Regions from separate parts of the Streptomyces glycanivorans genome, predicted to be linked through region 2. Evidence: riboswitches for the same ligand, from Rfam matches in the RefSeq annotation. Region 2 holds a riboswitch; each other region holds the start of a gene.
What was found. A riboswitch is a leader RNA that binds a small molecule or an ion and turns the genes downstream of it on or off. The one in region 2 is predicted to bind cyclic di-AMP.
Positions count from the first base shown of each region.

Region 1: it holds a riboswitch for cyclic di-AMP, as region 2 does, so the genes downstream of both, P8A20_RS21355 (LysM peptidoglycan-binding domain-containing protein) here and P8A20_RS16860 (M23 family metallopeptidase) in region 2, are expected to answer to the same signal.
Region 3: it holds a riboswitch for cyclic di-AMP, as region 2 does, so the genes downstream of both, P8A20_RS08940 (M23 family metallopeptidase) here and P8A20_RS16860 (M23 family metallopeptidase) in region 2, are expected to answer to the same signal.

Region 1 is NZ_CP120983.1:4,817,071-4,827,113, forward strand. It holds partial or broken gene P8A20_RS21330 (serine/threonine-protein kinase) at 1-68, shown strand, start outside; gene P8A20_RS21335 (SurA N-terminal domain-containing protein) at 239-895, shown strand; gene P8A20_RS21340 (nucleoside triphosphate pyrophosphohydrolase) at 925-1,911, shown strand; gene P8A20_RS21345 (cytochrome P450 family protein) at 1,908-3,233, shown strand; gene P8A20_RS21350 (transglycosylase family protein) at 3,339-4,334, shown strand; cyclic di-AMP (ydaO/yuaA leader) riboswitch at 4,625-4,798, shown strand; gene P8A20_RS21355 (LysM peptidoglycan-binding domain-containing protein) at 4,799-5,491, shown strand; gene eno (phosphopyruvate hydratase) at 5,820-7,106, shown strand; gene P8A20_RS21365 (FtsB family cell division protein) at 7,201-7,671, shown strand; gene P8A20_RS21370 (DUF501 domain-containing protein) at 7,760-8,302, shown strand; gene P8A20_RS21375 (Ppx/GppA phosphatase family protein) at 8,337-9,278, shown strand; gene P8A20_RS21380 (NAD(P)/FAD-dependent oxidoreductase) at 9,727-10,043, shown strand, end outside.
Region 2 is NZ_CP120983.1:3,856,827-3,866,869, forward strand. It holds gene P8A20_RS16850 (PrsW family intramembrane metalloprotease) at 1-938, shown strand, start outside; gene P8A20_RS16855 (aldo/keto reductase) at 1,018-1,962, opposite strand; gene P8A20_RS16860 (M23 family metallopeptidase) at 2,210-3,256, opposite strand; cyclic di-AMP (ydaO/yuaA leader) riboswitch at 3,268-3,420, opposite strand; gene P8A20_RS16865 (PP2C family protein-serine/threonine phosphatase) at 3,654-4,811, opposite strand; gene P8A20_RS16870 (MerR family transcriptional regulator) at 4,944-5,690, opposite strand; tRNA gene P8A20_RS16875 (tRNA-Met) at 5,805-5,878, opposite strand; gene P8A20_RS16880 (FAD-binding oxidoreductase) at 6,271-7,656, shown strand; gene P8A20_RS16885 (hypothetical protein) at 7,866-8,015, shown strand; gene P8A20_RS16890 (hypothetical protein) at 8,075-8,296, shown strand; gene P8A20_RS16895 (ABC transporter substrate-binding protein) at 8,319-9,659, opposite strand.
Region 3 is NZ_CP120983.1:2,124,839-2,134,881, forward strand. It holds gene P8A20_RS08925 (bifunctional acetate--CoA ligase family protein/GNAT family N-acetyltransferase) at 1-1,920, opposite strand, end outside; gene P8A20_RS08930 (HPr family phosphocarrier protein) at 2,085-2,366, shown strand; gene P8A20_RS08935 (GntR family transcriptional regulator) at 2,538-3,242, opposite strand; gene P8A20_RS08940 (M23 family metallopeptidase) at 3,480-4,271, opposite strand; cyclic di-AMP (ydaO/yuaA leader) riboswitch at 4,285-4,452, opposite strand; gene P8A20_RS08945 (M16 family metallopeptidase) at 4,655-6,037, opposite strand; gene P8A20_RS08950 (M16 family metallopeptidase) at 6,064-7,425, opposite strand; gene P8A20_RS08955 (DNA gyrase/topoisomerase IV subunit A) at 7,672-10,043, shown strand, end outside.

The sequences.
Region 1 (10,043 bases), 960 kb from region 2:
ACCACGCTCTTCCCACGGAGCTCCGCCGCCAACTGGTGCACCACCAGGACGTACGCGGATCGAGGTGAACCGCAGGACGGCCGACGACGGCGGGACGGAAGGGATTTCGTCCCCGACCCCACACTGACCGGTCCGGAAATCGTTGGTCGAAGCAGTGGCCCGAATCACGTCCACTGCCTAACATCGATCACCGCAAGGCTTTGTGCACTGATGCACAAACTCTCCCCGGGAGGCTCCTTTGCACCGCCGTCGTCGTACCGCGCTCGCCCTTTCCGCCGCAACGCTCGTCGCGGCCCCCCTCCTGACCGCCTGTGGCAGCGAGGCCCACCCCGGTGCCGCGGCCGTGGTGGGCGGCGACCGGATCGACGTGGCCACCGTCCAGGCGCAGGCGGCCGACGTGCGCACCGCGCAGCAGAAGTCGGAGCAGTCCGAGGAGCTGGTCGCCAAGTCGGGCCAGCTGACCAGGGTCAAGCTGTCCGGGATGATCTTCGGGCGGGTCCTGGACCGGGCCGCGAAGGACGCGGGGGTCGGTGTCAGCCGCAAGGAGATCCAGCAGATCCGCGGCGTCGCCGCCGAGCAGTCCGGCGGGGAGGAGGGCGTGCGGACCCTGATGCTGGAGCAGCGCTGGGTCGCGCCCGGCCAGATCGAGGCGAGCCTGCGCCAGGAGGTCCAGCTCCAGAAGCTGGCCGGGGCGCTGGGCGCCGACCTGCAGAGCCCCACCGGGGTGCAGGCCGTCGGGCAGGCCCTCACCGAGGCGTCGAAGGCGTTGCACATCGAAGTCAACCCGCGCTACGGCAGCTGGGACAACCGGAAGGTCCAGCTCAGCACGTACAAGGCGCCGTGGATCACCCAGGTCACGCCCGTGCAGGGCCAGGAGCCCGAGGCAGGCGCCTGACCCCGTTCGTCCGGGGGTAGGTTCGGGGTGTGAACGCTGAAGACCCCGGCCGTATCGTCCTGCTCACCGCCAGCCACCGGGTCGCCCCCGGTCTGCTGTCCTGGCCCGCCTGGCAGACTCTGCGGGCCGCCGACCGGGTGCTGTGCGCCGAGCGGGACCATCCGCAGCTGCCGTACCTGGACGAGGCGGGGGTCGCCGTCGAGCACGACGCACCCACGGCCGAGGAGCTGGTGGACGACTGCGCGGGCGGCCGGACCGTGGTGGTGCTGGTGGGCGGCGAGGGGAACCAGCCGCTCACCGACGGCCTGGCCAGGCTCGGCGGTTCGGGCCGGGTGCAGATGCCGGACCTGGAACTGCTGCCAGGTTCGTACGACCTGCCCGGTGCCCGGCTCCTGGATCTGGTCCAGGTCATGGACCGGATCCGGCTCGAATGCCCGTGGACCTCGCAGAAGACGCACAAGGGTCTCGCTAAGTACGCCATCGAGGAGGCGTACGAACTGGTCGAGGCGATCGAGGACGGCGACCGCGAGGAACTGCGAGAGGAGCTCGGCGACGTCCTGCTCCAGGTCGTCTTCCACGCGCGCATCGCGCAGGAGGACCAGGAGGAGCCGTTCGCCATCGACGACGTCGCTGCCACGATCGTCGAGAAACTGATCCACCGCCATCCCCATGTGTTCGGCGACGAGACCGCCGAGACGCCGGAGGACGTCCACGCCCACTGGCTGCGCACGAAGGCGATCGAGAAGCAGCGTGCGTCGGTCACCGACGGGGTGCCGCTCGGGCAGCCCGGCCTGGCGCTCGCGGCCAAGCTCGGCGGCAGGGCCCGCGCCGCGGGTCTCGACATCGCGCTCCCCGAGGGCGAGGGGGTCGGGCACCGGCTGCTCGCCCTCGCCGTACGGGCCGAGCAGGACGGCACGGACCCGGAGGCCGCCCTGCGGGCCGCCGCGCGTGCCTACCGGGACGTGATCCGGGCGGCCGAGGGGCTCGGGACCGGCCCGGATAGCGTCGAGGAGTGAACGACAGCCCCGATACGCACTCCGCGCCGGACGCGGCGCCCGATACGCACTCCGCGCCGGACGCGGCGCCCGAACTCTTCACCTGGGAGTTCGCCACCGATCCGTACCCCGCCTACGCATGGCTCCGCGAGCACAGTCCCGTGCACCGCACGACACTGCCCAGCGGGGTCGAGGCCTGGCTGGTGACCCGGTACGCCGATGCCCGGCAGGCGCTCGCCGACACCAGGCTCTCCAAGAACCCGGCCCACCACGCGGGGTCCGCGAACGCCAAGGGCAAGACGGGCATCCCCGGGGAGCGCAAGGCGGAGCTGATGACGCATCTGCTGAACATCGACCCGCCGGACCACACCCGGTTGCGCCGGCTCGTGTCCAAGGCGTTCACCCCGCGCCGGGTCGCGGAGTTCGCGCCGCGCGTGCAGGAGCTGACGGACAGCCTCATCGACGGCTTCGCCGAGAAGGGGGAGGCGGACCTCATCCACGACTTCGCCTTCCCCCTCCCCATCTACGCGATCTGCGACCTGCTGGGTGTGCCGCGCGAGGACCAGGACGACTTCCGGGACTGGGCGGGCATGATGATCCGGCACGGCGGGGGTCCGCGCGGCGGGGTCGCCAGGTCGGTCAAGAAGATGCGCGGCTATCTCGCCGAGCTCATCCACCGCAAGAGGGAGAACCCGGGCGACGACCTGATCTCCGGGCTGATCCGGGCAAGTGACCACGGCGAGCACCTCAGCGAGAACGAGGCCGCGGCCATGGCCTTCATCCTCCTGTTCGCCGGTTTCGAGACGACGGTGAACCTGATCGGCAACGGCACCTACGCACTGCTGCGCAATCCGTCCCAGCGCGAGCGGCTGGAACGCTCGCTGGCGGCAGGGGAGTCGGAGCTGCTCGCCACGGGCATCGAGGAGCTGCTGCGCTACGACGGGCCGGTGGAGCTCGCGACATGGCGCTACGCCACCGAGCCCGTGACCCTGGGAGGACAGGACATCGCGGCGGGGGACCCCGTACTCGTGGTTCTGGCCGCCGCGGATCGGGATCCGGACAGATTCCAGAATGCGGACACCCTGGATCTCGCTCGGAGTGACAATCAGCATCTGGGCTACGGCCACGGAATCCACTACTGCCTGGGAGCTCCGCTGGCCCGTCTGGAGGGTCAGGTGGCTCTGGCGACGCTGCTGCGACGCCTCCCCGACCTGCGGCTCGCTGCGGAACCTGCCGATTTGCGCTGGCGTGGCGGGCTCATCATGCGTGGACTGCGCACCCTTCCGGTGGAGTTCGGTCCCGGACGGCCGGCCGGTAAAGGTGACACGCTGTCAACTCTGTGACTTTCACGTGATCTCCGCTGCATCGACTTGTGACACACGTTCGAGTACGGCTAGGTTCACCGTTCGACTCACCCGTCACATGTCAGTCACACGGAAGGCAATCCCATGGGCTCCGCGACCGGCAGACACCGTCGCCCTCGCCAGGCACCCGCCATCGTCGTCGCCGCAGGCGTCACCGGCTCGGCCATCGCCATCCCCCTGCTCGGTGCGGGCGGCGCTCAAGCCGCCGACGCGTCGACCTGGGACCGGGTCGCCGAATGCGAGAGCGGCGGCATGTGGAGTGCCGACCTGGGCAACGGCTACTACGGCGGCCTGCAGTTCTCGGAGGACACCTGGAGTGCCTACGGCGGCACGGCGTACGCGTCCCGCGCCGACCTCGCGAGCCGCTCGCAGCAGATATCGGTCGCCGAGAAGGTGCTGGAGGACAAGGGGCCGCAGGCGTGGCCCAGCTGCGCCGTGATCTCCGGGCTGGCCCTGGACGGGACGCTGCCGGGCATCGACCCGGGCGGCGATCCGTCGGCGGAGGACTCCGACACCGCTACCGGGACCCCGTCCTCCGAGGCGTCGGATCCGGCCGGATCGGCGGACGACGCGGAGTCGGAGGACGAGGCGGACGAGAAGGGCGAGTCCAAGGGCAACGCCGCCGGCGACACGGCGGACGCGAGCGACGACGCGGGCAGCACCGACGCGTCGCCGTCCGCCACCCCGTCCCCCGAGGCGTCCGAGACGTCCGGCGCGGCGAAGGGTGGTCACGCCGCGAAGGGTGACGCCGAGACGGGCGGGAAGCACCGTGGCACCCCGGCTCCCGAGGGCAGCACCGGGTCGGAGCTGGACGAGGGGCGCGAGTCCGGCCGGCACGCCTCCCGGGGCGACTCCGAGGCCCGTCAGGGCGCCGAGGAGGCGTACACGGTCCGAGAGGGCGACAACCTCTGGGCGATCGCCGACGCGCAGGAGCTCTCCGGTGGCTGGACCGCTCTCTACGAGGCCAACAAGGACGAGCTGGGCTCCGACCCCGACCTCATCCTGCCCGGCCAGAGCCTGAACCTCGGTCTCGTGACGGATGCGCAGGACTCCGCGGCGGAGACGGCCGCGGCCAACTGATCAAAAGCGGGAAAACACCCCGAAAGTGGGGGTAGTTAAGAGACCTATGTCCACTTATGCGTAAGTGAGACATGGGTCTCTTTGCTTCAACTGGCACGCCCCGTCCGTCCGGTCCGTCCACTTTGGCCATGACCTGCGAAAACGGACCATGAGGCTGGACCGTTAAGGGCTGATTGGCCGTTATGTCCATCTTTGAATGTGGGGGTTGCGTGTGTCTACGGTCGGAGCCGCTCGCACCGCGGGCACCTTCGACCGTCACGCCGAATCCTGCCGTCGGCCGAAGGGGACCGACGCGTAAAGCGCCGTAGGCAGGAGCGGGGGACCCAGGTAAGTGCCGGCATTCCGGCCGTCGGAGGACGGGCGGGGGACCGGCTGGGGGTGAAGCCGTCCGCGAGTGCGGGTGGCCGGGCAACTCACAGGCCCGAACCCGACAGCTCACCTCGTAGGCGTCGGTGAGGAGAACCATGCTGCTTTCCAGCAAGGGCAAGCACCGTCGCCCGTCCAAGGCCGTTCGCATCGCGACCCTGGCCGGTGTCACCGGTGCCGCCGTCGCGGTCCCGCTGATGGGCGCGACCGGTGCCTCCGCCGCCTCCGTCGACACCTGGGACGCCGTCGCCCAGTGCGAGTCCGGTGGCAACTGGTCCATCAACACGGGCAACGGCTACTACGGCGGTCTGCAGTTCTCGCAGTCCAGCTGGGCCGCGGCCGGCGGTACGCAGTACGCCGCCCGCGCCGACCTGGCCACCAAGGGCCAGCAGATAGCCGCCGCCGAGAAGCTCCTCGACCTGCAGGGCCCGGGTGCCTGGGCCTGCGCCGGTGCCGGCGGCCTGACGAACGACGGTGTGGACCCGGGCGTCGACACCGGCTCCGCGAAGAACGGCGACACGGACCCGCAGGCCGCGCCGGAGCGCAAGGCCGAGCAGCCCACCACGCGCAGCGAGAAGCGCACGGCTCCCGAGAAGACCGTCACCACCCCGACCGGCCAGAAGGTCGAGAAGGGTGACGGCGAGTACAAGGTGAAGGCCGGCGACACCCTGAGCAAGATCGCCGACGCGAAGAAGGTCAAGGGTGGCTGGGAGAAGCTCTTCAAGCTGAACGACGACATCGTCGACGACGCGAACCTGATCTTCCCGGGTCAGCAGCTCCACCTGAAGTAGTCGGAAACGGCCCGGGGTCCCCCTCCTGCCCCGGCGGCCCGGCCCGGCGCGCATACCCCCCGCGCGCCGGGCCGTGGCCGTGTCAGGGCCCCTCGGTGGGCGTGATCCGTGCGCGGCCGCCTGCCCGCCCCGGGGGGCCGGCGTTCAATTCTTGTGGTTACTTGCCAGTAGAATTCTGGAGCTTTGCCCGTTATGCAGGTCCTTGGGTCCTTTTTCGTCCCAGGGGACGGGCTGGCGGCCGACGCAGCGGGCCGAGACGGTTAGGCTCGTGGCGCAAGGCCACAGTGACCCTGCCCAACCAGTGTCAGATCCCAGAAGGAGATGCCTCGTGCCGTCCATCGACGTCGTCGTAGCCAGGGAAATCCTCGACTCCCGGGGTAACCCCACGGTCGAGGTCGAGGTTGGCCTCGACGACGGCAGCACGGGACGTGCTGCTGTTCCGTCCGGCGCCTCCACCGGCGCGTTCGAGGCCATTGAGCTTCGCGACGGTGACCCCAACCGCTACCAGGGCAAGGGCGTCGAGAAGGCCGTCCTCGCCGTGATCGAGCAGATCGGCCCGGAGCTCGTCGGCTACGACGCCACCGAGCAGCGCCTCATCGACCAGGCGATGTTCGACCTGGACGCCACCGAGAACAAGGGCTCCCTCGGCGCCAACGCCATCCTCGGTGTCTCGCTGGCCGTGGCGCACGCCGCGTCCGAGGCCTCCGACCTCCCGCTGTTCCGCTACCTCGGCGGCCCGAACGCGCACCTGCTGCCCGTTCCGATGATGAACATCCTGAACGGCGGCTCGCACGCCGACTCCAACGTGGACATCCAGGAGTTCATGATCGCGCCGATCGGCGCCGAGTCCTTCTCCGAGGCCCTTCGCTGGGGCGCGGAGATCTACCACACGCTGAAGAAGGTCCTGAAGACCAAGGGCCTGTCCACCGGTCTCGGTGACGAGGGCGGCTTCGCCCCCAACCTCGAGTCGAACCGCGCCGCCCTCGACCTCATCCTCGAGGCCGTCAAGGAGGCCGGTTACGTCCCGGGCCGCGACATCGCGCTCGCGCTCGACGTCGCCGCGTCCGAGTTCTACAAGGACGGCGTCTACGAGTTCGAGGGCAAGTCCCGTTCGGCCGCCGAGATGACGGAGTACTACGAGGAGCTCGTCTCCGCGTACCCGCTGGTCTCCATCGAGGACCCGCTGTACGAGGACGACTGGGCGGGCTGGAAGGTCATCACCGACAAGCTCGGCTCCAAGGTGCAGATCGTCGGTGACGACCTGTTCGTCACCAACCCCGAGCGCCTCGCCCGCGGTATCGAGGAGGGCTCGGCCAACGCCCTGCTCGTCAAGGTCAACCAGATCGGTTCGCTGACCGAGACCCTCGACGCCGTCGAGCTGGCCCAGCGCAACGGCTTCAAGTGCATGATGTCCCACCGCTCCGGTGAGACCGAGGACGTCACCATCGCCGACCTCGCCGTCGCCGTGAACTGTGGCCAGATCAAGACCGGCGCCCCGGCCCGCTCGGACCGCGTCGCCAAGTACAACCAGCTGCTGCGCATCGAGGAGATCCTCGACGACGCCGCGGTCTACGCCGGGCGTTCGGCGTTCCCGCGGTTCCGCTACGAGGGCTGACAGCCCGAGTCCGGAGCACCAGCCTCCGTCCGTCCCCGCATCCGGTCCCGTACCGTGTGCGGGGACGGACGTGCGTAACGGGGAGGCGTGAGACATGGCCGGGAAGGACCGCGACCGGTTCTCCACCGCGACCAGGCTGCGGCTGCTGGGGGAGCAGACGGCGGCCCGCGTCTACCGGTCCCAGAACCGCCGCCAGGCCCGGCGCTCCCGGCTCACCGGCCGGGCCGCGTTCCTCGCGCTGATCGTCTGCTCGCTGGTGGTCGCCCTCGCGTACCCCATGCGGCAGTACATCTCCCAGCGCGACCAGATCGCCGAACAGGAGAGGCTCTCGCAGGAGGCCCACCGGCGGACCGAGGAGCTGCGTGACGAGAAGGCGCGGCTCAAGGACGACGCGTACGTCCGCCGCCTCGCGCGCCAGCACCTGCACTACGTGCTGCCCGGGGAGACCGGCTACACGGTGGTCGACCCGGACGCGGCCGACGTGCGCCGGGGCGAGCCGGGGGCGACGGGGCGGCCCTGGCACTCGAACCTCTGGGACGGCGTCGACAGCGCCGACCGGGAATGACCCCGCACCGTTACGGGACCGTGGGCACGCGCCGTGCCCCGTCCCCGCACCGATTCATACAGTCCGACCGATGACATTCAAGGCAGGCATGGACACGCCCCCTCCGCAGACCGAATCCACCACGCCCACCGCCGCGGACATCGCCGCGTTCGAGCTCCAGCTCGGCCGGCCGCCGCGTGGGCTGCGCGCCATCGCGCACCGCTGCCCGTGCGGCAACCCGGACGTGGTCGAGACGCAGCCCCGTCTGGAGGACGGCACGCCGTTCCCGACGACGTACTACCTGACCTGCCCGCGCGCCGCTTCGGCGATCGGCACGCTGGAGGCCAACGGGGTCATGAAGGAGATGACCGAGCGCCTGGCGACGGACCCCGAGCTGGCCGCCGCCTACCGCGCCGCGCACGAGGACTACATCGCCCGCCGTGACGCCATCGAGGTGCTGGAGGGTTTCCCGAGCGCCGGCGGAATGCCGGACCGTGTGAAGTGCCTGCACGTCCTGGTCGGCCACTCTCTGGTGGCGGGCCCCGGGGTGAACCCGCTGGGCGACGAGGCGATCGCGATGCTGCCGGAGTGGTGGGCGAAGGGCCCGTGCGTCACGCCGTGCTCCCCCGCAGCCGGCTCCGACGCGTCCTGACCCTCCGCGGTACCCGTACAACCACAGGAGCCCCATGACCCGCGTTGCCGCCATCGACTGCGGTACCAACTCCATCCGCCTGCTCGTGGCGGACGTGGACCCCGCCACCGGAGACTTCACCGAGCTCGACCGCCGGATGCGGATCGTCCGGCTCGGCCAGGGTGTCGACCGCACCGGCCGGCTGGCCCCCGAGGCGCTGGAGCGCACCCTCGACGCCTGCCGTGACTACGCGGCCGCGATCAAGGAGCTCGGTGCCGAGCGGATCCGGTTCGTCGCCACGTCCGCCTCCCGGGACGCGGAGAACAGCGACACGTTCGTCCGCGGTGTCCTGGAGATCCTGGGTGTCGAGCCCGAGGTCGTCACGGGCGACCGGGAGGCGCAGCTGTCCTTCGACGGTGCCACCAAGGAACTGGTTGGCGGTGACCACCTGGAGAAGCCGTACCTCGTCGTGGACATCGGCGGCGGCTCCACGGAGTTCGTGGTGGGCGACGACCGTGTCCGTGCCGCCAGGTCCGTGGACATCGGCTGCGTACGCATGACCGAGCGTCATCTCGTCGTGGACGGGACCGTGGTGGACCCCCCGACGCCCGACCGGATCGCCGCGATCCGCGCGGACGTCGACGCCGCTCTGGACCTGGCGGAGGAGACCGTGCCGATCTCCTCCGCGGCGACGCTCGTCGGCCTGGCGGGGACGGTCACCACCGTCGCCGCGATGGCGCTCGGGCTGGAGGAGTACGACTCCGAGGCGATCCACCACTCCCGGGTCTCCGTCGAGCGCGTCCGGGAGATCACGGAGAGGCTGCTGGCCTCGACGCACGAGGAACGCGCGGCGATCCCGGCGATGCACCCGGGCCGGGTCGACGTGATCGCCTCGGGCGCCCTCGTCCTGCTCGCCGTGATGGAGCGGACCGGTGCCCGTGAGGTCGTCGTCAGTGAGCACGACATCCTCGACGGGATCGCCTGGTCGGCAGCCTGATCACAGGGGTGGTGCGGACGCGGTGAGCTGCTGCTCAAACGCATTCCGGCCTGCACTTCTGAGCTTGCGAAAGGCCTCCCCGGACCCGTCCGGGGAGGCCTTTCGCAAGGCGCCGCGACGAAGTTCGTGAACTTCTTCACAAGGAATTCGGCCCTACTGGGCGAAGTTCTTCCTCCGGGGGGCTGTCCGGGCGGCCCGGGGCCGGCACGCGGACGCTGCGCGGACGTTTCGGGGGTGTGGCCGGGACGTGTCCCGGGCGGGTGGTTCATCCCCGTCGGTGGCTCCAGGGCCAGCTCACAAGTGGTGAACAACGTTCGCCGGAGCGTCCTGGTTCCCCACCCGCACCATGACCTGGGTCACGTGGGCGGCGAAGTGTAGCAGAGGGTGGCCCATACCTTGTGAAGGGGCTCACGAGCGTGCCCCCCGAGGGGGGTGGATACTCGATGGCATGAGCACCACGGAGCGTCCCAGGATCCTCGTTGTAGGCGGTGGGTACGTAGGCCTGTACGCAGCTCGTCGCATTCTGAAGAAGATGCGGTATGGAGAGGCGACCGTCACGGTCGTCGACCCGCGCTCGTACATGACGTACCAGCCCTTCCTCCCCGAAGCTGCTGCCGGCAGCATCTCGCCTCGGCACGTCGTCGTCCCGCTGCGACGCGTACTGCCGAAGGCCGAGGTTCTCACCGGCCGTGTCACGACCATCGATCAGGACCGCAAGGTCGCCACGGTCGCGCCGCTCGTCGGCGAGGCCTACGAGCTGCCCTT
Region 2 (10,043 bases):
TCTTCCGCAGAAGGCAGTTCGGCGGAATCACCGACGGCATCGTGGTCGCCGGTTTCACCGCGACCGGTTTCGCCTTCACCGAGAACATCCTCTACCTGGGCAACGCCTTCGGTGAGGACCAGCACCTCGGCACCACGGGCTTCGCCTCCGTGACGGCCGGGACGTTCTTCGTACGCGTGGTCATGTCGCCGTTCGCGCATCCCCTGTTCACCGTGCTCTCCGGGATCGGCTTCGGCATCGCCGCGCTCGGCGGCGCGCGCCACCGGGTACGCCGTGTCGTCCTGCCCCTGGTGGGGCTCGTCCTCGCCATGGGCACGCACGCCCTGTGGAACGGCTCGTCCGCGTTCGGGCCGTACGGCTTCTACCTGGTGTACGGCGTCTTCATGGTGCCGTGCTTCGGCCTGGTGACCTGGCTGGCGGTCTGGTCGCGTCAGCGGGAGCTGCGCACGCTCTCCACCGAGCTGCCGGTGTACGCGGCGGCCGGCTGGCTGGCCCCCGCCGAGCCGCTCGCCCTGGCCTCGATGCGGGCGCGGGGCATGGCCCGTGACATGGCCAGGCACTGGAACAGCCACCCGGACCGCGCCCGGGGCAAGGCCGCGGCCCGCGCCGTCGCCGAGTACGAGTCGTTCGCGACGTCCCTGGCCATGCTGCGCCGGAGGGCACGCCACGACGGAGCGGGCCATGACTTCGCCCTGCGCGAGCAGGAGTTGCTGCACCACCTCTGGCAGCGTCGGGAGATCGCGGGTCCGGCCCTCACGTACGCCGCCCACGCGACGGGCCGGCTGCGCGCCCACCGGCCGCCCGTGCCGCCCCCGTTCCCCCGCCAGTACCCCTACGGCGGCCCGCCCCCGCACCGGCTCCCCGCACCGCACCGGCACTACGGCGGCCACAACCCGTACACGGAGGACGGCGGGCGGCGGACCCCGCCGCCCGCCTAGGGGACGTCCACGCAGCAGTCCCGCACGGTTCTCCGGCGGGACGTCACGGACACCCCTGGGGACGTCCGCGCGGGTGGGTTCAGGCGGACGCCCCGGTCAGCTCCGCGAGCTCCTGCTCACTCAGCCGGAGACCGTCCACCGCCACCAGCGCGGGCAGCTGTTCGACCGTGCGCGCGGAGGCGATCGGAGCGGTCACGGTCGGCCGGGAGGCCAGCCACGCGAGGGCGACCGTGGCGATCTCGGCGTCGTGTTCCTGGGCGATCCTGTCGAGCGCCGCGAGCACCTTACGGCCGCGCTCGGTCTCCAGGTGCTTGCCGGCGCCCTCGGCCCGCGCACTCTCGACGGTCGCCCCCGGCCGGTACTTTCCGGTGAGGAAGCCCGCGGCGAGCGAGAAGTACGGGACCGCGGCGAGGCCGGCGGCCGCCGCCGTGTCCTGGAGGGGGCCCTCGTAGGTGTCTCGCGAGACGAGGTTGTAGTGCGGCTGCAGCGCGACGTAACGGGCCAGGCCCTCGCGCTCGGAGAAGTCCAGGGAGGCCCGGAGCCGTTCGGGACTGATGTTGGAGGCGGCGATCTCACGCACCGTCCCCGCCTTCACCAGCTGGTCGAGCGCCGTGATGATCTCCTCGACGGGGACGCTCTCGTCGTCGAAGTGCGTGTAGTACAGGTCGATGTGGTCGGTGCCGAGCCGGCGCAGGGACGCCTCGGCCGCCGCCTTGATCGTGGTGGGCGAGAGCCCCTTGTACGAAGGGTGCGCGCCGACCTTGGTGGCGATGACGACGTCGTCGCGGCGGGAACGGGACGCCAGCCACTTGCCGATGAGGGTCTCCGACTCACCGCCCTCGTTGCCCGGGATCCAGGCCGAGTAGGAGTCGGCGGTGTCGATGAAGTTGCCGCCGGCCGCGACGTACGCGTCGAGGACGGCGAACGTCCGCTCCTCGTCGGCCGTCCAGCCGAAGACGTTGCCGCCGAGAGCGAGGGGAAAGACCTGAAGGCTCGAAGAACCGAGCGGGCGCAAAGACGTCATGCCGAGGGACAACCAACGGGCGGAGCCAACTATTCCGCTCCGCCGCCGCCCCCGGGGGCCGCCTGCTCCCGGCCACCGGGGACCACCTTCTCCCGGCCGCCGATGACCGCCGCTCCCGGCCCGCCCCTACTGGCACGCCCCCCGCCCGGCCCGTCCCGCGGTCCCGGACAGGCCGACGGCCCTGACGTCGGGGGGTCGTGCGTCAGGGCCGCCGGGGTTCTGCTGCGCCGGTAGCCGGCGCGGGGGATCAGATCGTGAGGCCCTTGCCCCGGAGCCACGCCATCGGGTCGATGCCCGCGCCGTCCGCGGTGTGGACCTCCAGGTGCAGGTGGGCGCCCGTCACATTGCCGGTGGCGCCGACACGGCCGATGGTCTGACCGGTGGTGACCTTCTGTCCTGCGACCACGTCCATCGAGGACTGGTGGCAGTACCAGACCTCGGTGCCGTCGTCGAGCTCCAGGACCGTGCGGTAACCGTACGAACCGGAGTAGCCGGCCGACTTCACCGTGCCGCTGTGCACGGCCTTGACCGGGGTCCCGGTCGGAGCCGCGAAGTCCAGCCCGGTGTGGTAGCCGGAGGACCACATCGAACCGGCCTGACCGAAGGTCGAGCTGATGTAGTACGACGAGGTCGGGACGGCGTAGCTGGCGGCGAGCTTGGCCAGGCGCTCTGCCTCCGCCTTCTTCTTCGCCGCCTCTTCCGCCGCCTTCTTCTTCGCGACGGCCTCGGCCTCCGCCGCGCTCTGCTGCTTCGCCGCCTGGGCCGCGGCCGCCTCGGCCGCCGCCTTCTCCTGCGCGGCCTTGGCCTCGGCGTCGGCTCCGGCCTGCTGCTGCTCGGCCTGCTGGAGGATGCGGGCGCGCAGCGCCTCACCCGCGTCGGTGGCGCCCCCTTCGGCCTCGGCCGCGGTGATGCCCGCCGTGGTGAGGGGGGAGGACGCGGCGACCGTCTCGTGGTCCGAGTCCGAGTCGGAGTCGCCGGACATGAACGCGCCCACGCCGGGAAGGGACTTGGCGTCAGGGAGATTGTCCGCGATGGAATCGGGAAGAGAGATGGAGACCGGCGGCTTGCTCTGCGCGGTGGCCATGCCGCCCGCACCGACGGCCGCTATGACACCGACGCCGAGGACGGTGGAGCTACGGGCGAGGCCGCGCTGCTTGGCGACGCGATGCCGACCGCGTACGGGACGGATGGACTCCTCGGTGGGATTCCATTCCTCCCAAGTCCTGCCGTCGTCGCCGAAGCTGTCGGTCCTGAAGGGTGACGGGGCCTCGGGGGCAGGCTGGTTGGACGCCACGTGGGCGCACTCCTTTCCTTCCTTCTCGCCTACCGGGTTAGCTGACGGGTTCGGAGCAGGAAGGTCTCCTACGGACCCCTCCGTCTCTCACGAGACACAGGTGTCCGATTCACCCCATGTAGGTGGTTCCCCGGTTCCCTTGCGGAATTCGGCGCTGCGCACGGTGCCGCCTCTTGCGACGGCAGGTACAACCGCGCTGCGTTATCGAACGTTAATAGACACCCGGGTCCGATTCCAAGCTGTTCCCACAGATCGTTCACGCCTCTGGCCTGGACTTACAGGGCTCAATCGGGCGTAAACCGGCAAGTTGAGCGCCCGTAATCCAGCTGCCAATTTCTGACGGTGCGTCAAATGTTATGCGGAGCGGAGCCCTTCGACTACCGACGGTCGCAACCGCTCATTCACGGTCCCGCCGCACGATCTTCACGGTGGTCCGGCGCTCCTGCTGCCCCCTCGCCGGACGCGCGACCGCGAGGAGCGCCAGGTCGTCCGTCGACCGGCCCCCCGTGTGCAGCCGTACGTCGTCGGTGAGCGCGGACAGCAGCTCCTCGGGCCCCGGGAAGAGCCGGCCTCGGAGCCGGTCCGCCGGGTCGTAGAAGACTCCTGTCATGTCCCGCGCCTCGGAGAGCCCGTCGGTGAACGCCAGGAACATCGCCCCGGCCGGCAGCGTCCACTCGTCGGACCGGTCGGGCCACGTGCCGAGCCCCATCCCGAGCGGGAGGGCGGGCGCGGTCGGTGCCAGCACGTCGAGCACGCCGTCGGGGTGCAGCACGAGCGGCTCGGGATGCCCGCGGTTGATGACCTTCAGCGTGTCCGAGCCGACCGGGATCTCCGCCAGGACTGCGGTGACGAACCCTTCCATGGAGTCGAGCCCGCCCCGCCGCGACCCCTCCCGGGCCAGAGCCCGCTCCAGCCGCTGGGCGACCCCCTCCAGCGACCTCTCCTGCTCGGCGGCCTCCCGGAACGCCCCGATCACGACCGCCACAGCCGCCACGGCGTCCAGCCCCTTGCCCCGCACGTCCCCCACGACCAGGCGCACCCCGTGCGGCGTGTCCGCGACGGCGAACAGGTCACCGCCGACGAACTCGTCCGCCTGGGCGGCCTCGTACCGCGCCGCGACCAGGAGTCCGCCGATCCGGTCCTCGGGCTTCGGCAGCACCGCGCGCATCGCGGTCTCCGCGATGACCCTGGCCGAGGCCAGCTGTTCGGTACCCCGGCGCACGACGCGGTTGATGAGGACGGCGAGGGCGCCGACGGTCACCAGGGTGAGCAGGTCGGTGATCGACACGACCCTGAGGATCGCCCCGTCCGACAACCGGATGGCGAGCACCACCAGGATCGCGGCCACCGCGACCCGGACGGTGCCGGCCAGCGAGAAGAAGGGGGCGGCGACCAACGAAGCCGCGGCGAACAGCGGTACCGCGGTGACCTCGGTCGGCGTCCCGACGTCGAAGGCCACCCCGACACAGATCATCACGGCGGGCAGGGCGCGCACGAGCCGCCGGGAACGGGAAACCCCGCCCACGCCCCCTCGCCGCCCGTCCCGCTTCCCCACCTGTGCACTCCTGCCCGGTCCACCCACGGCTGCGGACGGTATCGCGCCCCGCCCCCGCCGCCCGGAGCCGCGCCGGACGGCGGCCCGTCGTGGGCCGAAGGGAGGAGCGCGCCGGAGCCCCGCCTCCGGGGGTCAGTCGGAGAGCCGGTGCTGCGCGTGGATCGTCAGTGCATCCCGTACGAAGACGGCGGTTCCGTCCCCGTGGCGATCGTAGTTCCTCCCGAAGCGGGGATCGGCGACGTACATCTCCCCGAGCCCGGTCACATACGCGCGGGTGACCTCGGCCGTCGCCGACAGCCACGCGCAGTGCCGCCGCGCGATGTCCTGCGCCTCCTCGCCGCCGGGCTCCAGGCCGGCGGCCCTGGCCGCCCCGTAGTCCCGGGCGATGTCCTCGTGCACGCCCTGGAAGCGGACGCGTTCGGCCTCGCTCAGCCCACGCCACCACCGGCCGCTCCGCTCGTACGCCTCCCGGCCCCAGCGTTCGGTGACCTCCTCCTCGTACGCCGTGTGGTCGAAACCGTCGAACACTTCCTCGGCCATGAGGTCCTCCCCTTCCTCGGTCCTGCGCAGAGTGGTCCGCACCGAGGCGATCTGCCGCCCGATGCGCTCCCGCTCCTGCTCCAGCAGACGCAGATGGGTCCGGAGAGCCGCCGCGGTGTCCCGCTGCCCTTCCAGCACGTCCTTGATCGCGGGCAGAGGGAGCCCCAGCTCCCGCAGCAGCAGGATGCGCTGGAGCCGGACCAGGGCCTCCTGGTCGTAATAGCGGTAGCCGTTGGCGCCCTTACGGCTCGGCACGAGAAGACCGACGTCTCCGTAGTGCCGCAGGGTCCGGCTCGTGGTGCCGGCCCGCCGGGCGATTTCCTGTATGGACCACTCCATGCCGGAAACGCTAGATCTTCACGCAGCGTCAAGGTCAAGCCCGTCACCACCGACCCGGTGGCGGCACATGACAGAGGCCCGGATCCTTGGAAGGATCCGGGCCTCTGTCTTCAGTAGCGGGGACAGGATTTGAACCTGCGACCTCTGGGTTATGAGCCCAGCGAGCTACCGAGCTGCTCCACCCCGCGTCGTTGTGATTGCAACTCTACGCCATCCGGGAGGGTGCTCCGACCATTTACGACCGCCGCGCCCCCGCTCCCCTCATCACCGGAAAGTCGACCTGACCGGCCATTCTTTCCAACAGGACGTGCGTAAAGGGGAGTTGGCAGGCGGAGTGGCGTGATCAAGGGTACTGCCGCACCCCTAATTCCATGTGCTGCCGTCCGGAGGACCTGGTCCGCCCCGGCGCACGGCGCTCCGCGATTGCGCCGCCTCCGGAGCGGCGGGACGCTGGGAGGGTCAACTTTTCGGTGTCCGTCCCGTCCGCCCGGCGCCCCCCGGGTGCCGGCGCCGGCCGGTGATCCCCGTCCGCAGCGGTGGTGCCGGAGCGAGCCGGACGCACGCGCGCTAGGAGACGATCATGGACGGCGCCCTCCTCGAATCGATGGGCAGCGCTCTGCGCGGACCGGTCATCGGCCCCGACGACCAGGAGTACGGGCAGGCCCGTGCGGTCTACAACGCCATGATCGACAAGAAACCGGCGGCCGTGGTCCTGTGCCACGACACGGCGGACGTCATGGAGGCCGTGAAGTTCGTCCGGGAGAACGGCCTGGACGTCGCCGTCCGGGGCGGCGGGCACAGCGGCCCCGGACTGGGCCTCTCCGACGGCGCGGTCACACTCGACCTCTCCCCCATGCGCGGCGTGCGGGTCGACCCGGCCACCCAGACAGCCCAGGCCGACGGAGGTGCGACGCTGGGGGACTTCGACCACGCCACCCACGCGTTCGGACTCGCCACCCCGGCGGGCATCATGTCCACGACCGGGATCGGCGGGCTCACCCTGGGCGGCGGCCACGGCTACCTCACCCGCAAGTACGGCCTCTCGGTGGACAATCTGGTCTCCGCGGACGTGGTCCTGGCCGACGGCACCTTCGTCTCCGCGAACCCGAGCGAGCACTCCGACCTGTTCTGGGCGCTCCGGGGCGGCGGCGGCAACTTCGGCGTCGTCACGTCGTTCGACTTCGAGCTGCACCCCGTGGACACGGTGGGTGTAGCGATCACCCTGTGGCCCCTGGAGCTCTTCCACGACGTCATCCGGTGGTACCGCGACTTCCTGCCGCAGGCGCCGGACGACCTGTACGGCTTCTTCGCCTCGCTGACGGTGCCGCCGGGCCCGCCCTTCCCCGAGGAGATCCACGGACGGAAGATGTGCGGGGTCATCTGGTCCTCGACGGCGGATCCGGAATCCCTGGGCGAGACCCTCGCCGTCGTGAACGAACCCGGGCCGCCCGCCTTCCACTTCACGGCGCCGATGCCCTACCCGGCCCTGCAGAGCATGTTCGACGCACTGATGCCGGCCGGCCTCCAGTGGTACTGGCGGGGCGACTTCTTCGACCGGATCACGGACGACGCCGCCGACGTGCACGCCTCCTTCGCCGAGAAGCTCCCCACCGGCCTGTCGACCATGCACCTGTACCCGGTCGACGGCGCCGCGGGCCGTGTCGGCCCCGACGACACCGCGTGGGCCTACCGCGACGCACACTGGTCCGGCGTCATCGCCGGCATCGACCCCGACCCGGCCAACGCGGCGGCGCTGCGCGAGTGGGCCGTCGGCTACTGGGAGGCGCTGCACCCGCACTCCATGGGCGGCGGTTACGTGAACTTCATCGGCACCGACGAGTCCCAGGACCGCGTCAAGGCCACCTACCGGGGGCATTACGACCGGCTCGCGGAGGCCAAGCGGACGTACGATCCGCACAACCTCTTCCACGCAAACCAGAACATCGAGCCCGCGCCGCCGCACTGACCGTCACGCCGGGCCCGCAATACCGGGGGAAAGCCGTGCTGGGAGGGTTACAGTCTGCATGCACCGCCGCACACATGATCCGGACGCCCCCGGAGCGGCGCGGCACCGGTAGCGGCACGTCGTCGCCGTACCGGTCGGGACCGGTCCGGCATCGAATGCGGAGGCTCGGTCACGGGGCTCTCTCCACACCTACGTACAGGACACCTGAGATGACCGACATGCCCGCCCGCACGATCCAGCGGCACGCCGACACCGCGACCACGACCGACACGGGCGCCGCGGCCCCGCTGCCCTCGCCGCAGTACGCGGGCCTGTTCATCGAGCCCGACCTGCCGCCGTTCACCGACGAGTCCGAGTGATCCGGGAGCTTGTGACCTGCCCCGAGTGACCGCCCCGGCCGCACGGTCGTTGGGAGACCATGCGCATCCGTATCGGCGTGGTCGTCCTCGCAGTGGTCCTGCTGATCTCCGCGTACATCTCGAACATCCCGTCCGCGGCCGATACCGAGGCCGCCTGCCGGCGGGCCCTCGACAACCTGTCGACGTGGACCAACCGGCCGGACGTGTGCCTGGACGTGTCCTCGGAGACCTACCGGACGTTCCTCCTGATGTACCAGTTGCGGGAGGAAGGCCTGGATTAGGGTCCAGGCCCCCCGGCCCGGATCAGCCCTGCTGTTCCTTCCACTCCGCCTGGGCCTCGTCGAGGTTCTCGGCGAGCGTGTCCAGGAAGTCCTTGGCGCTCGTCTTGCCGAGCATCACCTTCTGGAAGCCCGCCTCGCTGTCGGCCTTGGACAGGGTGTTCCAGTCCGGCAGGTAGTAGGGGAGCTGGACGATCCTGGTGTCGCCGGAGAACAGCGCCTCGGCACCGAGCTTCGTGGTCTCGGCCTCGTCGAGCCAGGGGTCCTCGGCCGCTTCCTTGTTGGCCGGGATCAGGCCGGCGGACTCGCTGAACTTGGAGTTCGAGGCGTGGGAGGCGGCGAACTCGATGAACTTCCAGGCCGCCGCCTTGTTCTCGGACGACTTGAGCAGGCCGAGGCCGGAGACCGGGTTGGAGACCATCACCCGGGTCCCGTCGGCGAGTTCCGGCTGCGGGATGCCACGGAACTTGGCGTTGCCGAGCGAACTCACGTGGTCCTGGTAGGAGCCCAGGTTGTGGTTGAGCATGGCGATGCCGCCGGAGTCGAACTGGGCGACCATCTTGGTGAAGTCGTTGTTGAGGTCGGCCTCGGGAGTGGCCTTCCTGTACAGACCGACGTACTTCTCCAGTGCCGCGACGTTCTTCGGGTCGTTGACCGTCGTCTTCGTCTGTGACTCGTCCCAGAACGAACCGATGCCGGACTGCCCGTACATCGCGTCCAGTGCCTGGGCGATGGAACCCGGGCCACCGCGGATGGTGTAGCCGAACTGGTTCTTCTTCTTGTCCGTCAGCTTCGCGGCGGCCTCGTAGAACTCGTCCCAGGTGTCCGGCTCGTCGAGGCCGGCCTTCTCGAACAGGTCCGTGCGGTAGTACAGGACGCCGTTCGTGGCGGAGATCGGCACCGTGTACATCTCGTCCCGGCCGGCGGCGCTCCGCACGTTCTCGACCATCGCCTCGTTGAGCTTGCCCTTGAGCGAGCTCTCCTCGATCCGGTCGTCGAGCGGCTCCAGGGCGTCCTGTGCGGTGATTCCGGCGACCATCGCGGCGCCGACACCGCCGACGTCCGGCAGACCGCCCCCCTGGATGGCGGTGTCGTACTTCGACTGCGCCTCGGTGGAGGCGATGCCCACGTACTGCACGTCGATGTCCGGGTTGGCCTTCTCGAAGTCGGCGATGATCTCCTTCCAGATCGCCGTGCGGACACCCCCGTTCTCGTCCCAGAACACGATCTTCCCGGTCCCGGAGCCCTCCGCGCCCTTGGCGCCGGTGATGCCGCTCCCGTCGTCACCGCAGGCGGTGGCGGTGAGGGCCAGAGCCGACACCAGGGATATCGCGGCGGCGAGACGGCTGTTGCGGGGCTTGATCATGGTCGGCTCTCTTCTCTGAGTGCTCACCGGCGGGGCGCAGGGCAGCTGGGCGCCGCAGCGTGAACCGTGCGGGGTGGAGGTGCTTCGGGGAAGCGCAGGGCTCCGGCAGTCCTGCGGAGCCGGAGGGAACCGATGGGCCGGGACGAGTCCGGGCGGGCGCGCGGGGGCCCTCAGCGTCTCCCGCGGCGCCGGGGGCGGCAGGGGAGAGGGCTCGGGGCTGGCTGCATGCGGCGCTCGGCTCTCATATCGCGTCTCATATATGACATACGAAGGGCAACGCGAAGAACGTAAATCGGCCCACCCCCCCGGTCAATGCCCGTGCAGCAGAAACTTCTCCGCCCGGGAACGCAGGAGCGCCCCGGTCGCCGGAACAGGAGTTCCGAC
Region 3 (10,043 bases), 1.7 Mb from region 2:
AGCGGCCGGCTGCGGCCCGGGCCGAGCGGCCGTGCTGGGCCGAGCGGCCGTGCTCGTGGCGGCGGCGAGGGCCTGTGCCAGGCCGCCCATCTCCACGTGCACCACCGCCACCGGCTTCCCGGGCCCGGTGGACGCCGCCTCACGCAGGGCGGCCGCCAGGACCTCGCCCTCGCCGGTCAGCGCTTCGCCGTTCTCACCGACCCAGGGGATCGCGGTGACGATCACGGCGTCGCAGGTGCGGTCGGCGAGCGCCTCGGCCAGTGCGCGCCGGAAGTCCTGCGGACTCGCCTCCGTGGTGAGGTCGCGGGGCGGGCGCGGGCGCAGCCCTTCGGCCAGGCAGGCGTCGTAGGTGAGGAGGCCGAGCGACTCGGAGTTGCCGAGGATCGCCACCCTGGGACCGTCCGGCAGGGGCTGGCCGGCGAGGAGCAGGCCGACGTCGACCATCTCCGTCACGGTGTCGACGCGGATCACGCCCGCCTGACGCATCAGCGCGGAGACCGTCGCGTCGGGGATACGGCTGACGGGTACGGCGTGGCCCGGCGGATTGGTACCGCTGTGCCGGGCGCCCTTCACCACGACCACGGGCTTCACGGCGGCGGTCCGCCGGGCGAGCCGGGTGAACTTGCGTGGGTTGCCGAGTGATTCGAGGTACAGCAGGGCGACATCGGTGTCCTGGTCCTCGTACCAGTACTGCAGGAAGTCGTTGCCCGAGACGTCGGCCCGGTTGCCCGCGGAGATGAAGGCCGACAGTCCGGCGCCCCGGCGGTGGAGCCCGGACAGGAGGGCGATCCCGATGGCTCCGGACTGGGTGAAGAGTCCGATGCGCCCGGCCTTGGGTGATTCGGGGGCGAGGGAGGCGTTGAGGCGGACCGCGTCGGAGGTGTTGATGATGCCGAAGGCGTTCGGGCCGATGATGCGCATGCCGTACGAGCGCGCCTGCCGCACCAGTTCCCGCTGCCGGTCCCGCCCTTGCGCGCCGCGCTCGGCGTAGCCGGCGGAGAGCACGACTACTCCCTGGACACCGTGTTCCCCGCAGTCGGCGACGACCTCGGGCACCCGGTCGGCCGGGACGGCGACGACCGCGAGGTCCACCTGCTCGCCGATCCCGCCCACGGAGCGGTGGGCGGGCACCCCCTCGACCGTGCCGAGGTCTTCGGCGAACGACGTGTTCACCGCGTACGTGCGCCCGGTGAAGCCGGAACCGAGGAGGTTGCGCAGCACGGTCCGGCCGACGCCGCCGGGCGCACGGCCGACGCCGATGACGGCGACGGACCCGGGGGCCAGCAGCCGCTGGACCGAACGTGCTTCGGCACGCTGTTCGCGGGCGCGCTGGACGGCGAGCGACTCGGCCGTGGGTTCCAGGTCGAGGGTGAGGTGGACCGAGCCGTCCTCGAAGCTCCGCTGCTGGGTGAACCCGGCGTCCCGGAACACTTTGATCATCTTGTTGTTGGCGGGCAGCACCTCGGCCGCGAAGCGGCGGATGCCCCGCTCCCTGGCGACCGCCGCGATGTGTTCGAGGAGGGCCGAGGCCACGCCGCGGCCCTGGTGGGCGTCCTGCACGAGGAAGGCGACCTCCGCCTCGTCCGCGGGGGCGGAGGCGGGCCTGCCCCGGTCGTCGATCCGGTCGAAGCGGACGGTGGCGATGAACTCGCCGCCGATCGTGACGGCCAGCCCCACCCGGTCGACGTAGTCGTGATGGGTGAAGCGGTGCACGTCCCGGGCGGAGAGACGCGGATACGGAGCGAAGAAGCGGTAGTACTTCGACTCGTCGGACACCTGCTCGTAGAAGCTGACCAGCCGCTCGGCGTCGTCCGTGGTGATGGGCCTGACGCGCGCGGTGCCACCGTCGCGGAGCACCACGTCCGCCTCCCAGTGGTCGGGGTACGCGTGATGCGGACTCTGCTCCGGAGTGGGCTCCATGGGCAAAGCCTACGGCCCGGGGCACCGGTCGCGGTGGGGCGGTGGCAGGGGCACGCTGGGGAGCCGGCGGGCGGTGGGCGACCGGCTTGCGGTGCCCGGCACAGCAGTCCGCACCGCATGAGAGACTGGTCTAGACAACTCATCGTTACGTGAAGGGCAGAACCATGGCTGAGCGCCGCGTCAACGTCGGTTGGGCCGAGGGCCTGCACGCCCGCCCCGCTTCCATCTTCGTCCGTGCCGCCACGGCCTCCGGCGTCCCCGTGACGATCGCCAAGGCCGACGGCAACCCGGTCAACGCCGCGTCGATGCTCGCGGTGCTCGGCCTGGGCGCCCAGGGCGGCGAGGAGATCGTGCTCGCGTCCGAGGCCGACAACGCCGAGGTCGCCCTGGACCGTCTGGCGAAGCTGGTGGCGGAGGGGCTCGAGGAGCTCCCGGAGACCGTCTGATCCCGGCCACTTCGCGCCGGAATTTTCCTGCGGAAAGCCGCGGCATCCCTCAGGGGATCCGCGGCTTTCCCTGTTTCCCGACCCGGCACATACGGCACCCGGAAACACCTGAATCAGGGCAGCAAAAAGAAAGCCCTTCGATAATTACCTTCTTTGTATACGGCGCAATTGTTAATGGCGGACTCCCGCGATGTTTACGGGGTGTTGCGAAGTCCTCACCCGGGCCGTGCCCGCAGCGCGTGCCGGGCGGTCCGCGCGCCGCAGCCGGTGGGCGGCGGTGGCCCGCTCCGCGTGCTGGGCGGCGAGCACCCGGGCCCGCTCCGCGTCACGACGCGCCACGGCGTCGACGAGGGCGCCGTGCTCGGCCCACGAGTCGGCGGGACGGACCGGCTGTTCGACGGCGTACATCCAGGCGATCTTGTGCCGGAGTTGGGTGAGGAGCGCGATCAGCGAGGGACTGCCCGACGCCTGGGCGAGCGTCTCGTGGAACCAGCCTCCCAGGGAACGCAGATCCTCCCCCTCGCCTCTGCGTACCCGCTCCTGCCCCAGTCTGACCAGGCCACGGAGCACCTTGAGATGCGCCTCGGTGCGACGCTGCGCGGCTCGGGCGGCACCGAGGGGCTCCAGGAGCATGCGCATCTCCAGGAGATCCGCGGCCTCCTGCTCCGTGGGCTCGGCGACACAGGCACCGGCGTGCCGGCGGGTGACGACGAACCCCTCGGACTCCAGAGTGCGCAGCGCCTCACGCACGGGAACGCGGGAGACCCCGTACCGACGCGCGAGCACCTCTTCGGTGAGGCGGCTGCCCCGCTCGTAGACACCGGAGACGATGTCGTCACGGATTGCCGTGCATACCGAATGCGCGGGAATGCGCATGTCCGAACCTCCGCCTTAATCCCCGCGAAAACGCGGCCGATCGACGCCTGTTCCGTGACTCTATTGCAACCGGCCCGAATTTCCGACGGCGGGGTGGAATCCATGGATATCTTCTGGCCAGGCAGCACTTCCGCGAGGGCTCCGGCGCGCGCGCTTTGGCGCTGACGCGACGAAGGCCCCGGCAGATGCCGGGGCCTTCGTCGCGTCCGTGCGGGCGCTGTGTCCTGCTGCGTGGGGTCAGACCTGGACGCCGTGGGCACGGAGGTAGGCGACGGGGTCCATGTCCGAGCCGTACTCGGGGGTGGTGCGGGCCTCGAAGTGCAGGTGCGGACCGGTGGAGTTGCCGGTCGAGCCGGAGAGGCCGATCTGCTCGCCCGATCCGATGCTCTGACCGACGGAGACGCCGATCGAGGAGAGGTGGCCGTACTGGGTGTACGTGCCGTCCTTCATCTTGAGCACGATGTTGTTGCCGTACGCGCCGCCCCAGCCGGCCTCGACGACCGTGCCGGCGCCGACGGCGACGACGGAGCTGCCGGAAGCGGCCTGGAAGTCCACGCCGGAGTGGCTACCGGAGGACCAGAGAGCGCCGCCGGACTTGTATCCGGTGGTGACGTGGGATCCGGCGACCGGCAGGTGGAAGGCGTTCAGCCGGGCGCGCTCGGCGGCGCGGGCGGCACGCGCCTTCTCCTCGCGGGCCTCCTTGGCGCGGGCCTCGGCCTTGCGCTCGGCCTCGGCCTTCGCCTCCGCCTTCGCCTTGGCTTCGGCCGCGGCCTTCGCGGCGACTTCGGCCTGGTGCTTCTGGGCCTTCGCCTGGGCCTCGATCTGGGCGGCGAGGGTGGTGTCGAGGGCGACGGTCTGGGTGAGGCCGGTGCTGCCGGCGGTGACCTCGGAGTCCGCGGCGAGAGCCGGGGAGGCCGTGGCGCCGATGACGCCGGTGGTGGCCAGGGCCGCGATGCCGGCGACCTTGGCGCTCTTGCGCGTCAGTCGGCTCGGGGCACGGTGCTTCCCGGTGGCACGGATGAACGCCATGGAGTGGCTGGTCCTTTCCTTCCTTCTCGCCTACCGGGTTAGCTGACGGGTTCGGAGCAGGAAGGTCTCCTACGGGCCGCCGGGCCTCTGACGAGGCACGGAGATCCGATTCACCCCAGGGACTTCGTGGGTCCCCGGCTCCCCAGGCTCGCGCCTGACGGGGACTCGGCGATGACTGTCCGGCGCCGCGGGCGCGGCAATCGTCCGGCGGACAGCCGGGCCGACGCTAGAGCGGGGCGCTTTCCCTCACCAAACGGAAAGGGTCTTTTGTCGCACATCCCACAGGATGAATGACGCTATAGACCTCGAAACGGACACATGACGGAACCCCGGCGAGCACACGCCCGCCGGGGTTCCGCCATGTCCTGTTCTGTCGGCTTCAGTCAGCCGCTGACGACGGACACCTCGCCGATTCCGAGCGCCCTGACAGGCTCCGCGATCTGCGCGGCGTCCCCGACCAGGACGGTGACGAGCCGGTCGACGGGGAACGCGTTGACCACGGCGGCGGTCGCCTCGACCGTGCCGGTCGCGGCCAGGCGGGCGTACAGCTCGGCCTGGTAGTCGTCCGGAAGGTGCTGCTCCACCTGGTCGGCGAGGGTGCCCGCGACGGAGGCCGCCGTCTCGTACTTCAGCGGGGCGACGCCCACGAGGTTCTGCACCGCAGTCTCGCGTTCGGCGTCGGTGAGGCCCTCGGCCGCCAGGGTGCGCAGGACCTTCCACAGGTCGTCCAGCGCGGGACCGGTGGACTCCGTGTCGACCGAGCCGCTGATGGCGAGCATCGCGGCGCCGGTCGCCCCGGAGGAGGAACCCGGCGCAGTCGAGCGAAGCACCTGCCCGAAGGCCCGCACGCCGTAGGTGTAGCCCTTCTCCTCACGCAGCACGCGGTCCAGCCGCGAGGTCAGCGTGCCACCCAGGCAGTACGTGCCGAGGACCTGGGCGGGCCACACGCTGTCGTGCCGGTCCGCGCCGATGCGGCCGATCAGCAGCTGCGTCTGCACGGCTCCGGGACGGTCCACGATGACCACGCGGCCGGTGTCGTCCGCGGTGATCGGGGGGACGGGCCGGGCCTGGCCGGCGTTGCCCGACCAGTCCCCCACGGTGTCGGCGAGGAGCGCGTCCAGGTCCACCCCGGTGAGGTCGCCGACGACGACCGCCGTCGCGGTGGACGGGCGGACATGGGCGTCGTAGAAGGCGCGTACGGCGGCGGCGTCGATCCGGCGGACCGTCTCCTCCGTGCCCTGGCGCGGACGCGACATCCGCGCCGTGGCGGGGAAGAGCTCCTTGGAGAGCTGCTTGGCGGCCCGGCGGGCCGGGTTGGCCTGCTCGTGCGGGATCTCGTCGAGCCGGTTGCCCACCAGCCGCTCGATCTCGCTCTCCGCGAAGGCCGGGGCCCGCAGGGACTCGGCGACGAGGCCGAGGGCCTTGGCCAGCCGGGAGACCGGGACCTCCAGGGAGACGCGGAGGCCCGGGTGGTCCGCATGGGCGTCCAGCGTGGCGCCGCACCGCTCCAGCTCGGCGGCGAACTCCTCCGCGGAGCGCTTGTCGGTGCCCTCGGACAGTGCGCGCGCCATGATCGTGGCCACACCGTCCAGCCCCTCGGGCTCGGCGTCCAGCGGGGCGTCGAGGAAGATCTCCACGGCGACGATCTGCTGGCCCGGCCGGTGACAGCGCAACACGGTCAGCCCGTTGGGCAGGGCGCCCCGCTCGGGTGCGGGGAAGGCCCAGGGCCGGGCCTCGCCGGCGGTCGGCTGCGGGTGGTACTCCATCGCTACTCCAGTCACGGCGGCGTCGGTCACTTGTCGGCCCCCTCGTGCGCGTCGGTGCCTTCGGCCCCGTCGGTCTCATCGGCCGGTTCGACCGGCTCGTAGACCAGGACCGCACGGTTGTCGGGGCGCAGGTGCGCCCGGGCGGCGGCCTTGACCTCGTCGGCCGTCACGTCCAGGACGCGACCCACTGCGGTCAGGGCGAGCTGGGGGTCACCGAACAGGACGGCGTACCGGCACAGTTCGTCCGCGCGGCCGGAGACCGTGCCCAGCCGGTCGAGCCACTCGCGCTCCAACTGCGCCTGCGCCCGCTCCATTTCCTCCGGAGTCGGGCCCTCCTCGGCAAAGCGGGCCAGTTCCTCGTCGACGGCCGACTCGATCTGCGGCACCTCGACACCGCCGGACGTCTTGACGTCCAGCCAGCCCAGCGAGGGCGCACCGGCCAGCCTGAGGAGCCCGAACCCGGCGGCGACGGCCGTACGGTCACGGCGGACCAGGCGGTTGTGCAGCCTGGACGACTCACCGCCGCCGAGCACGGTCAGCGCCAGGTCCGCGGCGTCGCACTCGCGCGTACCGTCCTGCGGCAGGCGGTACGCGGCCATCAGCGCACGCGCGGGGACCTCCTCCCGGACCACTTCGCGCAGCTGCTCGCCGATGATGCCGGGCAGCGCGCCGTCGCGCGGGGGCTGCTTGCCGTCGTGGGAGGGGATGGAACCGAAGTACTTCTCGATCCAGGCGAGCGTCTGCTCCGGGTCGATGTCCCCGACGACGGAGAGGACCGCGTTGTTCGGCGCGTAGTACGTCCGGAAGAACGCCTGGGCGTCCTCCAGGGTCGCCGCGTCCAGGTCGGCCATCGAGCCGATCGGCGTGTGGTGGTACGGGTGGCCCTCCGGGTAGGCGAGCGCGGTGAGCTTCTCGAAGGCCGTGCCGTACGGGACGTTGTCGTAGCGCTGGCGGCGCTCGTTCTTCACGACGTCCCGCTGGTTCTCCATGGACTCCTCGTCGAGCGCGGCGAGCAGCGAGCCCATCCGGTCGGCCTCGAGCCACAGGGCCAGCTCCAGCTGGTGCGTGGGCATCGTCTCGAAGTAGTTGGTGCGCTCGAAGCTGGTCGTGCCGTTCAGGGAACCACCGGCCCCCTGCACCAGCTCGAAGTGCCCGTTCCCCTTGACCTGGCCCGAGCCCTGGAACATCAGGTGCTCGAAAAGGTGAGCCAGTCCCGTGCGTCCCTTGACCTCGTGCCGGGAGCCGACGTCGTACCAGAGGCAGACCGCGGCGACGGGGGTCAGATGGTCCTCGGAGAGCACCACGCGCAGGCCGTTGGCCAAGCGGTGCTCGGTCGCCGTCAAGCCGCCGGAACCGGCCTGGGCTGTGGCCGTGTGACCCATGGGCATGTACGTCCCTTCGATCGGTACAGGATTTCCTGCCGGACCTGCCACTCTAGGCAAGCGCACGGGCACCTGGCGAAGTTCCCGTCGGGTGAATGTTGTCGTAGATGCTGCCGTAATCAGGGGCTCCGTGCAGGGCCCGGGGGCCGCTTCGGACGGGTCGAGGTCGGGGTTGTCGGTGCGGCGGTCCACAATGGTCGGCGTCAGAACCTGAGGTTGCCCGACAGAATCTGTGAAGGAGTCGCAGCCGCGATGGCCCGCCGCAGCACGAAAACCCCGCCGCCGGACGACTTCGAGGAGAAGATCCTCGACATCGACGTCGTCGACGAAATGCAGGGCTCCTTCCTCGAGTACGCGTACTCGGTGATCTACTCCAGGGCTCTGCCCGACGCCCGCGACGGCATGAAGCCCGTGCACCGCCGCATCGTGTCCCAGATGAACGAGATGGGACTGCGCCCCGACCGCGGCTACGTGAAGTGCGCACGCGTGGTCGGCGAAGTGATGGGCAAACTCCACCCGCACGGTGACGCGTCGATCTACGACGCACTGGTGCGCATGGCACAGCCGTTCTCGATGCGCCTGCCCCTCGTGGACGGGCACGGCAACTTCGGCTCTCTGGGCAACGACGACCCGCCCGCCGCGATGCGGTACACCGAGTGCCGGATGGCCGACGCCACGTCACTCATGACGGAGTCGATCGACGAGGACACCGTCGACTTCCAGTCGAACTACGACGGCCAGGAGCAGGAGCCGGTCGTCCTCCCGGCGGCGTACCCGAACCTCCTGGTCAACGGCGCTTCCGGGATCGCGGTCGGCATGGCGACCAACATGCCCCCGCACAATCTCGGCGAGGTCATCGCCGCCGCCCGCCACCTGATCAGGCACCCGGGCGCCGACCTCGAGACGCTGATGCGCTTCGTCCCCGGCCCCGACCTGCCCACCGGAGGCAGGATCGTCGGCCTCGGCGGCATCAAGGACGCGTACGCATCCGGCCGCGGCACGTTCAAGATCCGTGCCACGGTCGCCATAGAGAGCGTCACGGCCCGCCGCAAGGGCCTCGTCGTCACCGAACTGCCCTTCAGCGTCGGCCCGGAGAAGGTGATCGCCAAGATCAAGGACCTGGTCGGTTCGAAGAAGCTCCAGGGCATCGCGGACGTCAAGGACCTCACGGACCGGGCGCACGGCCTGCGTCTGGTGATCGAGGTGAAGAACGGCTTCGTGCCGGAGGCCGTTCTGGAGCAGCTCTACAAGCTGACGCCGATGGAGGAGTCCTTCGGCATCAACAACGTCGCGCTGGTCGACGGGCAGCCGCTCACCCTCGGGCTCAAGGAGCTCCTGGAGGTCTACCTCGACCACCGCTTCGACGTGGTGCGCCGGCGCAGCGAGTTCCGCAGGACCAAGCGCCGCAACCGGCTGCACCTGGTCGAGGGCCTCCTCGTGGCGCTGCTCGACATCGACGAGGTCATCCGTCTCATCCGGGACAGCGACAACTCCGCGCAGGCGAAGGAGCGCCTGATGGAGCGCTTCTCGCTGAGCGAGATCCAGACCCAGTACATCCTGGACACCCCGCTGCGCAGGCTGACGCGCTTCGACAGGATCGAGCTGGAGACCGAGCGCGACAGGCTCTCCCAGGAGATCGCGGAGCTGACGGCGATCCTGGAGTCGGACGCGGAGCTGCGCAAGCTGGTCTCGTCCGAACTGGCCGCGGTGGCGAAGAAGTTCGGCACCGACCGACGCACGGTGCTGCTGGAGTCCGCGGGTTCGCAGGTCGCCTCGGTGCCATTGGAGGTCGCCGACGACCCGTGCCAGGTGCTCCTCTCCTCGACCGGCCTGCTCGCCCGTACGGCCAACGCCGAGCCGCTCGAACAGACCGAGGACGCCAGGCGTGCGAAGCACGACGCGATCGTGTCGGCCGTCCCGGCCACGGCACGCGGCGACGTGGGGGCGGTGACGTCGACCGGACGCCTGCTCCGGCTCTCGGTGATCGACCTGCCGCAGCTGCCGGACACCCATGCGGCTCCGAACCTGTCGGGCGGGGCCCCGGTCGCGGAGTTCCTCACGCTGGAGGCGGACGAGCAGCTGATCTGTCTCACCACGCTGGACGAGGAGGCGCTCGGGCTGGCCATCGGCACCCTGCAGGGGGTGGTGAAGCGTGTGGTGCCCGACTACCCCGCCAACAAGGACGAGCTGGAGGTCATCTCGCTGAAGGACGGTGACCGGATCGTCGGCGCGACCCAGTTGCGTACGGGCGAGGAGGATCTGGTCTTCATCACGTCGGACGCGCAGTTGCTGCGCTATCCGGCGGCCTCGGTGCGTCCGCAGGGACGCCCGGCAGGAGGCATGGCGGGCGTCAAGCTCATGGAGGGCGCGACGGTCCTCTCGTTCACAGCGGTGGACCCCTCGGAGGACGCCGCGGTGTTCACGGTCGCCGGGTCGCACGGCACGCTCGACGATTCCGAGCGGACCTGGAAGCTGACTCCGTTCGACCAGTACCCGCGCAAGGGCAGGGCCACCGGTGGGGTGCGCTGCCAGCGCTTCCTCAAGGGTGAGGACGTCCTGGTGTTCGCGTGGGCCGGACGGGTCCCGGCACTGGCGGCGCAGAAGAGCGGCGCACCGGCCCAGTT